Regions from separate parts of the Dickeya aquatica genome, predicted to be linked through region 1. Evidence: predicted binding sites of a transcription regulator. Region 1 holds the regulator's gene; each other region holds the start of a gene.

Evidence for each region. Region 1 encodes CRP, which controls carbon source genes, mostly activating them, when cyclic AMP is high. Its sites were predicted from a motif close to ATGTGANNNNNNTCACAT; they were not measured.
Region 2: the regulator CRP is predicted to act here: its motif matches at 1,487-1,504, upstream of cdd (cytidine deaminase).
Region 3: the regulator CRP is predicted to act here: its motif matches at 1,769-1,786, upstream of pth (aminoacyl-tRNA hydrolase).

What each region holds. Positions count from the first base shown of each region.
Region 1 is NZ_LT615367.1:4,072,696-4,075,974, reverse strand. It holds gene DAQ1742_RS18525 (L-ribulose-5-phosphate 4-epimerase) at 1-234, shown strand, start outside; gene DAQ1742_RS18520 (3-keto-L-gulonate-6-phosphate decarboxylase UlaD) at 365-1,012, shown strand; gene crp (cAMP-activated global transcriptional regulator CRP) at 1,108-1,740, opposite strand; gene DAQ1742_RS18510 (OsmC family protein) at 2,066-2,473, shown strand; gene DAQ1742_RS18505 (phosphoribulokinase) at 2,513-3,279, opposite strand, start outside.
Region 2 is NZ_LT615367.1:1,659,592-1,662,870, forward strand. It holds gene DAQ1742_RS07305 (NAD-dependent malic enzyme) at 1-100, opposite strand, end outside; gene cdd (cytidine deaminase) at 418-1,317, opposite strand; gene DAQ1742_RS07315 (CidB/LrgB family autolysis modulator) at 1,670-2,368, opposite strand; gene DAQ1742_RS07320 (CidA/LrgA family protein) at 2,365-2,778, opposite strand; gene DAQ1742_RS07325 (glycoside hydrolase family 3 protein) at 3,000-3,279, opposite strand, start outside.
Region 3 is NZ_LT615367.1:2,163,321-2,166,599, forward strand. It holds gene ychF (redox-regulated ATPase YchF) at 1-888, opposite strand, end outside; gene pth (aminoacyl-tRNA hydrolase) at 1,034-1,621, opposite strand; gene ychH (stress-induced protein YchH) at 2,010-2,279, shown strand; gene prs (ribose-phosphate diphosphokinase) at 2,387-3,279, opposite strand, start outside.

The DNA of each region.
Region 1 (3,279 bases):
CGCCGGGATCTCGATCCGCTGGCCGTACCGGGTGTGGTGATCACCGGCCATGCGCCCTTCTGCTGGGGGAAAAACGCGCTGGATGCGGTACACAATGCGCTGGTGCTCGAAGAGGTGGCGGCGATGGCGCTGTCAACCCGCCTGCTCAACCCGGCGATTCATATCGATCAGGCGCTTTCTGATAAACACTATTTCAGAAAACACGGCGCGAATGCCTACTACGGCCAGCGTTAAGCCACCGCGCCTGAATAACGTCACTGTTTGAAATAGCGACTTGAAATGAATAGTGGCATCACGCCACGGGCAGCGCTCGCCCGCACGTCGCTGTTTCCGGTATTTTCACTTTTGGAAAGGAAATAACATCATGACTAAACCTATGCTGCAAATTGCCCTGGATTCGACAGACCTGGCCACAGCGGTTGAGATTGCTGAGCGTGTTGGCGGGTTCGTTGAGGTTATCGAGGTCGGTACCATTCTGGCCTTTGCTGAAGGCATGACGGCGGTGCGCACCCTGCGCGAGCGCCACCCTAAACACATTATTGTGTGTGACATGAAAACCACTGACGGCGGAGCCATTCTGGCGCGCATGGCGTTCTCTGCCGGGGCGAACTGGATAACCGTCTCGGCGGCAGCGCACGTTGCCACTATTGCCGCCTGCAAAAAAGTGGCCGATGAGTTTGGTGGCGAAATCCAGATTGAGCTGTACGGCAACTGGAGCCTTGATGATGCCCGGCAGTGGGTTGATATGGGCATTACCCAGGCGATTTATCACCGCTCGCGCGATGCGGAGCTTGCCGGAGTTAACTGGACGAGTGACGACCTCGGCCGGATGCGTGCGCTTTCTGAACTGGGGCTGGCGTTGTCGATTACCGGCGGCATTGTGCCGCAGGATATTCACCTGTTTGAAGGTATCAGCGCCAAGACCTTTATCGCCGGTCGTGCGCTGGCGTCTGAGCGTGGTAAGGCGACCGCTGAGGCACTGCGCACCGAGATCAATAAATACTGGTCGTAACGCGTCGCACGCGACACTCACCGATACGCAACGCAAAATAAGCAGGGCGGCCATTGGCCGCCCTTGCTGGTGATGGAGACACGTTGATGAAGGTATCAACGGGTACCGTAAACCACGATGGTTTTACCGTGGGCAGAGATGAGATCCTGGTCTTCCAGCATTTTCAGGATACGGCCGACAGTTTCACGGGAACAGCCGACAATCTGGCCTATCTCCTGACGGGTTATCTTGATTTGCATACCGTCCGGGTGGGTCATGGCATCCGGTTGTTTGGCCAGGTTCAGCAAGGTCTGTGCGATACGCCCTGTTACGTCCAAAAATGCCAAATTGCCGACCTTCTGCGAGGTCACTTGCAGGCGGCGGGCCATCTGTGAGGAGAGGCGCATCAGAATATCCGGGTTAACCTGGATAAGCTGACGGAATTTTTTATAGGAAATTTCAGCGACTTCGCAGGCAGTTTTTGCCCGAACCCACGCACTGCGCTCCTGCCCATCTTCAAACAAGCCAAGCTCGCCAATAAAATCGCCCTGATTCAGATAAGACAGAATCATTTCCTTGCCTTCTTCATCCTTAATCAGCACGGCAACCGAGCCTTTCACGATGTAGTAAAGCGTCTCTGCTTTTTCACCCTGATGGATCAGAGTGCTCTTCGATGGGTACTTGTGAATGTGACAATGAGAAAGGAACCATTCGAGAGTCGGGTCTGTTTGCGGTTTGCCGAGAACCATTCGCTGTTATCCTCTGTTGTAATTCACTGCGCAAATCACAGGGCTCAGAGTTCCCTGTACGGCGTGATAACATAGTTATAATTCAAATTCCGTCCTGGCGGAATGACGTCAGGGATGATACGGAGACGGTCTATCAATGACGCCGGTAAACTGGTGGCAGTCAGGCAGAGGCCCGACACACACGGGTTTACGTCCTCCGTTTGTAACACAGGTTGAGTGTAGTGTCTCGTGTTGTCTCGCTTCAGCATGATTAAGCTCTGATTATCAGGCTTTTTTGTTCATGAGCGGTGCAAAATTTCAAAAATAGTTGATTGAGGGCAAAATTATGCAGGCTCGGGTGAAATGGGTTGAAGGATTGACGTTTTTGGGTGAGTCCGCATCCGGTCATCAGGTGCTGATGGATGGCAACTCAGGCGACAAAGCGCCCAGCCCGATGGAGATGGTACTGATGGCCGCCGGAGGCTGTAGCGCCATTGATGTGGTGTCCATCCTGCAAAAAGGTCGCCATGATGTGGCCGACTGTGAAGTGCGTCTGAGCGCCGAGCGCCGTGAAGAGGCACCGCGCCTGTTCACCGCCATTAATTTGCACTTTATCGTGACCGGCAAAGCCTTATCGGAAAAAGCCGTGGAGCGGGCGGTTGCGCTCTCGGCAGAAAAATATTGCTCGGTGGCACTGATGCTGGAAAAAACGGTGACGGTGACTCACAGCCATGAAGTCATTGCGCGGGGTTAAGGCATTGACGCGCGGCGGCTTAACCACCGCCGCGAGACGTCACGCTATCCCGTTACCTTCAACAAGCCGCTGTACCAGCGGTGCCATAATCAGCTCCATTGCCAGCCCCATCTTGCCGCCCGGCACCACCAGGGTATTGATGTGCGAAATAAATGACCCCTGTAACATCGCCAGCAGATAGGGGTAATCCATATTGTTTAATCCCTGAAAGTGGATAACCACAAAGCTCTCATCCATTGAGGGAATGGCTTTGGCGGCAAACGGGTTGGAGGTATCGACCGTTGGGACGCGCTGAAAATTGATATGGGTGCGGGAAAATTGCGGCGTGATATGGGTGATGTAATCTTCCATTGAGCGCACCACCGAGTCCATCACCGCTTCGCGTGAATGGCCGCGCTCGTTGATGTCACGCACCAGCTTTTGAATCCACTCCAGATTGACGATAGGCACCACCCCCACCAGCAGGTCAACGTGCTGCGCGACGTTATGCTGTGCGCTGACAACGCCGCCATGCAGCCCTTCGTAGAACAGCAGATCGGTCGGTTGTGGTATCGGTTCCCAGGGCGTAAAGGTGCCAGGCACCTGATTGTAGGGAATAGCTTCATCATAGGTGTGCAGGTATTTGCGGGTCTGGCCGGTGCCGGTGCGGCCATAATCGATAAATGCCTGTTCCAGCTGGCTAAAATCATTGGCTTCCGGCCCGAAATAGCTGATATGACGGCCGACATCGCGCGCTTTACGGATAGCCATATCCATTTCCGGGCGGGTATAGCGGTGGTAACTGTCACCGTCTACCAGCGCGGCGC
Region 2 (3,279 bases), 2.1 Mb from region 1:
CGCTAAAGGCACTGCCTTTGTTCAGCAGAGGGAATTCAAGCAGGATAGGCCCTGCGTAGGGGATATACAGGGGACGTTTACTTTCGTATTCCAATTCCATGACGTTTGACTCTTTGGGTAGCTGATGGGTAGCTGAAATTGGCTCAGAGAACCAGCGAAGCGATAGGATGGGGGCGATCTTAAAGTACCCAGAAAATATGTACAGGGATTGTTAATTAAAATAATTACAGATGACTTGCATATGAAAAATATGTGGAGTAAGTCACATATTGCCCGTAGAGACGATGTGATTGAGGCGACATTTTTGCGCGCGCCTCCCCGAGTGGCGTAAGCGCCGGGGCTTAACCTGCGGTGTTGGGGCCTGATAGTGTGCACCGATGCCGCCACAGCACGGCGCACAATCAAACGCATCAGGTGTTATTTCCCTGACATGTCTGCCTGCTCGCGGCGCAACGCAGAGCAGCCCAGTGAAGCCAGCAGCGGTTGTGCCAGGCTCCACTGGCTTAATGTGGCATGTGCTGTTTCCACTAACACCGCGTGCTGGATGGTATCAAAAGACTCGCCGGCTAAATTAACCAGGTTCAGCGCCGCCTGTAGCGGTGGCAGGCTGGGGTTGAACGCGGCATTTTCGGCATAACACCCGCTATAGACCCGGCCCGTTGCGGTTTGCAGCGCAATGCCGCTGAAAGCGTGGCTGTACGGTGCGTGGCTGCGATTGGCCGCCTTTAGCGCCAGTTGCGTCAGAGTATCATCGCTTGAGAGGGTCAACTGATGGTCAATCTCATCCATTAGAAGCGTGGTTATCGCCAGATCGCGCGGGCCGAACGCATCAGGCAGGTAGTGCCCAAGCGGCGCGGCGGCTCTGCCGGGCAGGCAGATGCGTAAGCCCGGCGCGCTGTTCAGCTCATTCATGAACTGGCGGCAGTGGCCACAGGGCGTATAGTTGACGGTGATGGCGCGCAGCGCCGGCTCATGGCGCGACCAGGCGTGGCTGATGGCGCTTTGCTCGGCGTGAACGGTCTGTTGCAGCACTTGACCGGCGAACTCCATATTGGCCCCCCAGTAGAAGGCCCCGCTGGTGCCCTGCGCGATGGCACCAACGTGAAAGCCGGACACGGGCGTCAGCGCACAGGCTGCCGCCAGCGGCAACAGGGCAAAGGCCAGTGCATCAGCATCGAGCCCGCACTGCGCGCGAATCTCGCTCACCTCTTGCGTACTCAGCATGGCCGCAAAATCCTCACGCGCCAGTATCGGTTCCAGCGCATGCTGTAGCGTGGCAGGCAGCGTGGTGAACGCGTCATGAAAGCGTACTTGCATGGGGGCCTCTCTTAATTGGTTTTTCAGGTGCTGAATGTAAACCGTCATCGATGTTTCAACAGACGATAATATTTTCAATGATGGCCGGTGATCCCCGTGCCACTCATGTCCGGCGCAATGGCCGATTGCCTCTCTTTTCACGCAGTCTGGTTGGATTTGCGCTAAACGAATGTGATTTTTATCACTTTTATAATGTAATCAGTGAAAAATAAATCACAAATGCGAGATGTTTCGCAGGTTTTGCCCTGAGCGGCAAGCAAGGGCGACCACGGGGATATGGCATATAGCGCCAGGGCGAAGGGGGACGATAGCACAAGGGGCTAAAAGCCCCTTGATGTGTTCAGGTTGAGGCTTATCCAGCCATCAGCCGCAGGATAACCGGAAACAGAAACGGTGCAATCAGCGAGGTGATGATGCCGCAGATGACCAGCGCCAGTGAACTGAACGCCCCTTCCTGAAAATCAACTTCGGCGCATCGGGCCGTGCCCAGGGCGTGAGAGGCGGTTCCCATCGCCAGCCCGCGGGCAGACTTGGCGCGAATATTCAGGCGATTAAACAGCGCATGGCCGAATACCGCACCCAGAATGCCCACCAGAATCACACACATTGCACTGATGGCGGGAATGCCGCCAATGGATGAGGCGACCGCCATGGCAATCGGTGTGGTGACGGATTTCGGCAAGACCGAGGCGGCAATCTCCCGCGATGCCCCCAACCATAGCGCAATAACCGTGCCGGAAATAATGGCGGTGACACTGCCGATAAAACAGACGCTGATGATGGATTTCCAGCGTGCGCGAATCTGGTGCAACTGTTCATAGAGCGGGAAGGCCAGCGCCACCACAGCCGGTTGCAACAGGCTATTGAGCATGGAACTGCCCTGGAAGTAGTGGTCGTAAGGAATCTCCAGCACCAGCAGCAGCGGAATGATAACCAGCATGGAAACCAGCAACGGATTCAGCAGCGGCATTTTCAGCCGTAAGGCCAGATGGCGGGCGCAGAAAAAGACCACCAGCGTCAGCGGCAGTGACCACCAAAGGTAGTGCATCATTTCTCTTGCCCCTCGCTGCCTGCCGCGCCGGTATTTGAGGCTTTACCGTCGCGGTGCATTATCTGGGTGGTGTAGCCGACCACAATCATCACAATAAAAGTGCTGATAAGGCAGGAAACCACGATAGGGCCAAATTGACTGCGCACCACGTCGTAATAGTTCATCACCCCAACGCCGATAGGCACAAACAGCAACGCCATATAGCGCAAAAACAGATGGCAGCCGGGTTTAACCCAGTGCGCGGGCAGAATTTGTGAGGCCAGCAGTGCAAATAACATCAGCATGCCGAGGATGCTGCCGGGAATGGTAATCGGCAACAGCGCCGAGAGCGCATTACCTGCCAGCAGGCAAAGATAAATCACCGCAAATGCGCGCACATATTGCCAGCCAAGCGTTATGAAATAAGGCATAGAGAAGCGTCCTGATAAACCGTGGGTTTGATAATAACGCTAATGACCGTCGTGTGCTATGTGTCACAAAATCGGGTCACGGCATTGAGTCGCGCCCTTGCCTGCCTCGGTTGACGCAATGGCACACCGCATCGCGGTGCAGCCAGCGTGCCACAATACGCGGTATGGGCCGGGAAAACCGCCTGATACCCCCTCCCGGCAGGGGCCGGGAGGGGGTGAGTTTAGTGCGGTAAGCCATAGCCGAAGGGGAACAGCGGGGCTTTGCTGTCGTAGGGCACATCCGGCTGTTGCTGGCGCACTGCCTGCATGGAAGAGGGCAGTTCAAACGGGAGCCTGGCCTGATAGGCTGCGCCAGAGGTGAGCCGGTCAAGCAGCACGCGATCGCTGATGCCAAAGTTGGCAATCAATGCACGGGTCTTGCCGGTCACATTGGCCAGAATGGCAGGACGTTCCATATAGACCGTGACCAGCGTCGGCACGCGGGCACTGGCCCGCCCGATA
Region 3 (3,279 bases), 1.9 Mb from region 1:
GGGAATAGTCCAGGCACGGACTTCTTTTACACCCGCCGTAAAGTAGGTTTGCAGGTTCAGCAGCGTATAACCGGCACGAATGACACGGTTTAGCCCAGGCTCTTCAAGACCCAACTCGGCCATGAATTCGTCGCGCTCTTCATCATCGAGTTCGGCAATGTCAGATTCTACAGCCGCGCAGACGGGCACAACAACAGAGCCTTCTTTCGCTGCGATCTCACGCACCTGATCCAGATAGGGGTTGTTCTCGAAGCCGTCTTCATTAACGTTGGCAATGTACATGGTCGGTTTCAGCGTAAGGAAGCTCAGGTAGCGGATAGCGGCCTTTTCTTCTGCGCTGAGATCCAACGCACGCAACATGCCCGCTTTTTCCAGCTGAGGCAGGCATTTTTCCAGTGCAGCTTGCTCAACTTTAGCGTCTTTGTCGCCGCCCTTGGCTTTCTTCTGTACCCGGTGCAACGCACGTTCACAGGTGTCTAGGTCCGCTAATGCCAACTCGGTGTTAATGGTATCAATATCGTCAGCGGGGTTAACTTTTCCAGAGACGTGAATGATGTTGTCATTTTCGAAACAGCGCACCACATGACCAATCGCCTCAGTTTCGCGGATGTTGGTCAAAAACTGGTTGCCTAAGCCCTCACCTTTAGAAGCCCCTTTCACCAGGCCGGCAATATCCACAAATTCCATGGTGGTAGGAACGGTGCGCTGCGGTTTCACTATCTCGGCTAACTGGTCAAGGCGCAGGTCCGGCATGGGAACCACACCGGTATTCGGTTCGATAGTACAAAACGGAAAGTTGGCCGCTTCGATACCGGCTTTGGTCAGCGCGTTGAACAGCGTAGATTTCCCCACGTTAGGCAGCCCAACGATACCGCATTTGAATCCCATGTTTATGTCACCTTAGAAATCACGAATCATCAGGTGATGCTTGCAAAGCATCATGTTTGCAAAAACACCTGTCAGAATGGAAAAAATAGCCCTGAGGCCAATTATACACACAATAGTGGACGAACTCGATCAGAGTGCATCACGGCTATGACGCCTTAAAGGCATGTAACCGGTTCATGGCTTTGATCATATCTTCTTTTATCAAGATATCGGTACAGCGCAGTGATTCGTCAATGGCTTGGTCGATAAGCCCTTGCTCACTGGCCGGTGGTTTGCCAAGCACAAAGCCGACGACTTTATTTTTGTCGCCGGGATGGCCGATGCCGATACGCAAACGGTGGAAATTGGGGTTGTTGCCGAGCTTACTGACGATGTCTTTCAACCCGTTGTGCCCACCGTGACCCCCGCCGAGTTTGAGTTTGGCAACGCCCGGTGGCAGGTCCAGCTCATCGTGTGCGACCAGAATTTCATCAGGCTCAATACGGTAGAAAGAGGCCATGGCGGCCACTGCTTTGCCGCTCAGGTTCATAAATGTGGTGGGTACCAGCAGTCGCACATCGTTGCCACCCAGAGATAACCGTGCGGTATAGCCAAAAAACTTGCTCTCTTCCTTCAGGGTCTGTCGGTAGTTTTCGACTAACTGGTCAACGTACCAGGCACCCGCATTGTGGCGGGTTGCCGCATATTCAGCGCCGGGATTGGCCAGCCCCACAATCAGTTTTATACCACTCATTATTTCATACGACTCACAAGGCAGAGCGCCGGATGATTCCCGCTTACTCGAATTATTGGGGTTAACAGGCGTGACACACAGGTATCGGCCTGCCAGGACACATTTTTTAAGGGCGCTAGTTTAACGCAGGGGCGGTTGATCACCAACATGTGATCCTACCCGCATAGCCATAGCAACAGGCTGGTTATACTGTTAGTCATCATTAAGCCTGTCGGTGGTCGGTGAATCAGCTGCTAACAGGGCGGCGCAGGCGTATAAAATAGTATGTAAAACAAATCAGTACCTTTGACAATTCCGGGGATGAGCCTGCTTCGTACGGCGAGAAACAGCAGGTGTGGTGCAGACGCGATAGCGCTGTATTTTCACGGGAAATTTCAGGAGGTGAATGATGAAACGTAGAAATGCCATGCGCATTGGTAATGCGTTAATGGGGCTTGGTATGGTGCTGATGATAGCGGGTATCGCGTATTCAATAGCCAATCAATTGCCGGAGCTGAACTTGCCAGGGTCAGCACAAAGTGTTGAGTTAATTGCGATTTTTATGGGCGCAATTTTGTGGCTGGCGGGGGCGCGCATCGGGGGACGCGAGTCCGTGACCGATCGCTATTGGTGGCTGAAGCATTTTGATAAGCGTTGTCGCCGTGAGCGCCATCCATAACGGTGTCGTGGTAAAAATAAAAAACCTGTGGTGCAGGTGGTGATAGATAAAAATACGCCACCAGGGGATTGACCGTGGTGGCGTGGGATGCTCGTTTCTGTGAAGAATTAATGCTCAAACATAGCAGAAATGGATTCTTCGTTACTGATGCGACGAATCGCCTCAGCCAGCATGCCCGAGAGCGTCAGGGTACGTACGTTCGGCAGGGATTTAATGTTTTCCGACAGCGGAATAGTATCGCAGACAATCACTTCATCAATGACCGAGTTCTTGATGTTCTCGTAAGCGTTGCCAGAGAAAATCGGGTGGGTGGCGTAAGCAAACACACGTTTTGCGCCACGCTCTTTTAGCGCCTCTGCCGCTTTACACAACGTGCCACCGGTATCAATCATATCATCAACCAGAATACAGTCGCGGCCAGCAACGTCCCCAATGATGTGCATGACCTGAGAAACATTGGCACGCGGGCGACGCTTGTCGATAATCGCCATGTCGGTGTCATTGAGTAACTTGGCAATCGCGCGGGCACGTACCACGCCACCGATATCCGGGGAAACCACAATCGGGTTATCCAGATTCTGCTGTAACATATCTTCAAGCAGAATCGGGCTACCAAACACGTTATCTACCGGGACATCAAAGAAGCCCTGAATCTGTTCAGCATGCAGATCGACCGTCAGCACACGGTCAACGCCGACGCTGGAGAGAAAATCCGCCACGACTTTGGCCGTGATTGGCACACGGGCGGAGCGCACACGGCGGTCCTGTCGGGCGTAGCCAAAGTAGGGAATAACAGCAGTAATACGTCCTGCGGAAGCGCGGCGCAGGGCATCAACCATGACCACCAGCTCCATCAGATTATCATTGGTGGGAGCACAGGTAGATTGGATGATGAAAATATCACCACCGCGTACATTTTCGTTGATTTGTACGCTGACTTCGCCGTCACTAAAACGACCTACGGCAGCATCGCCCAGACTGGTGTACAAACGGTTGGCAA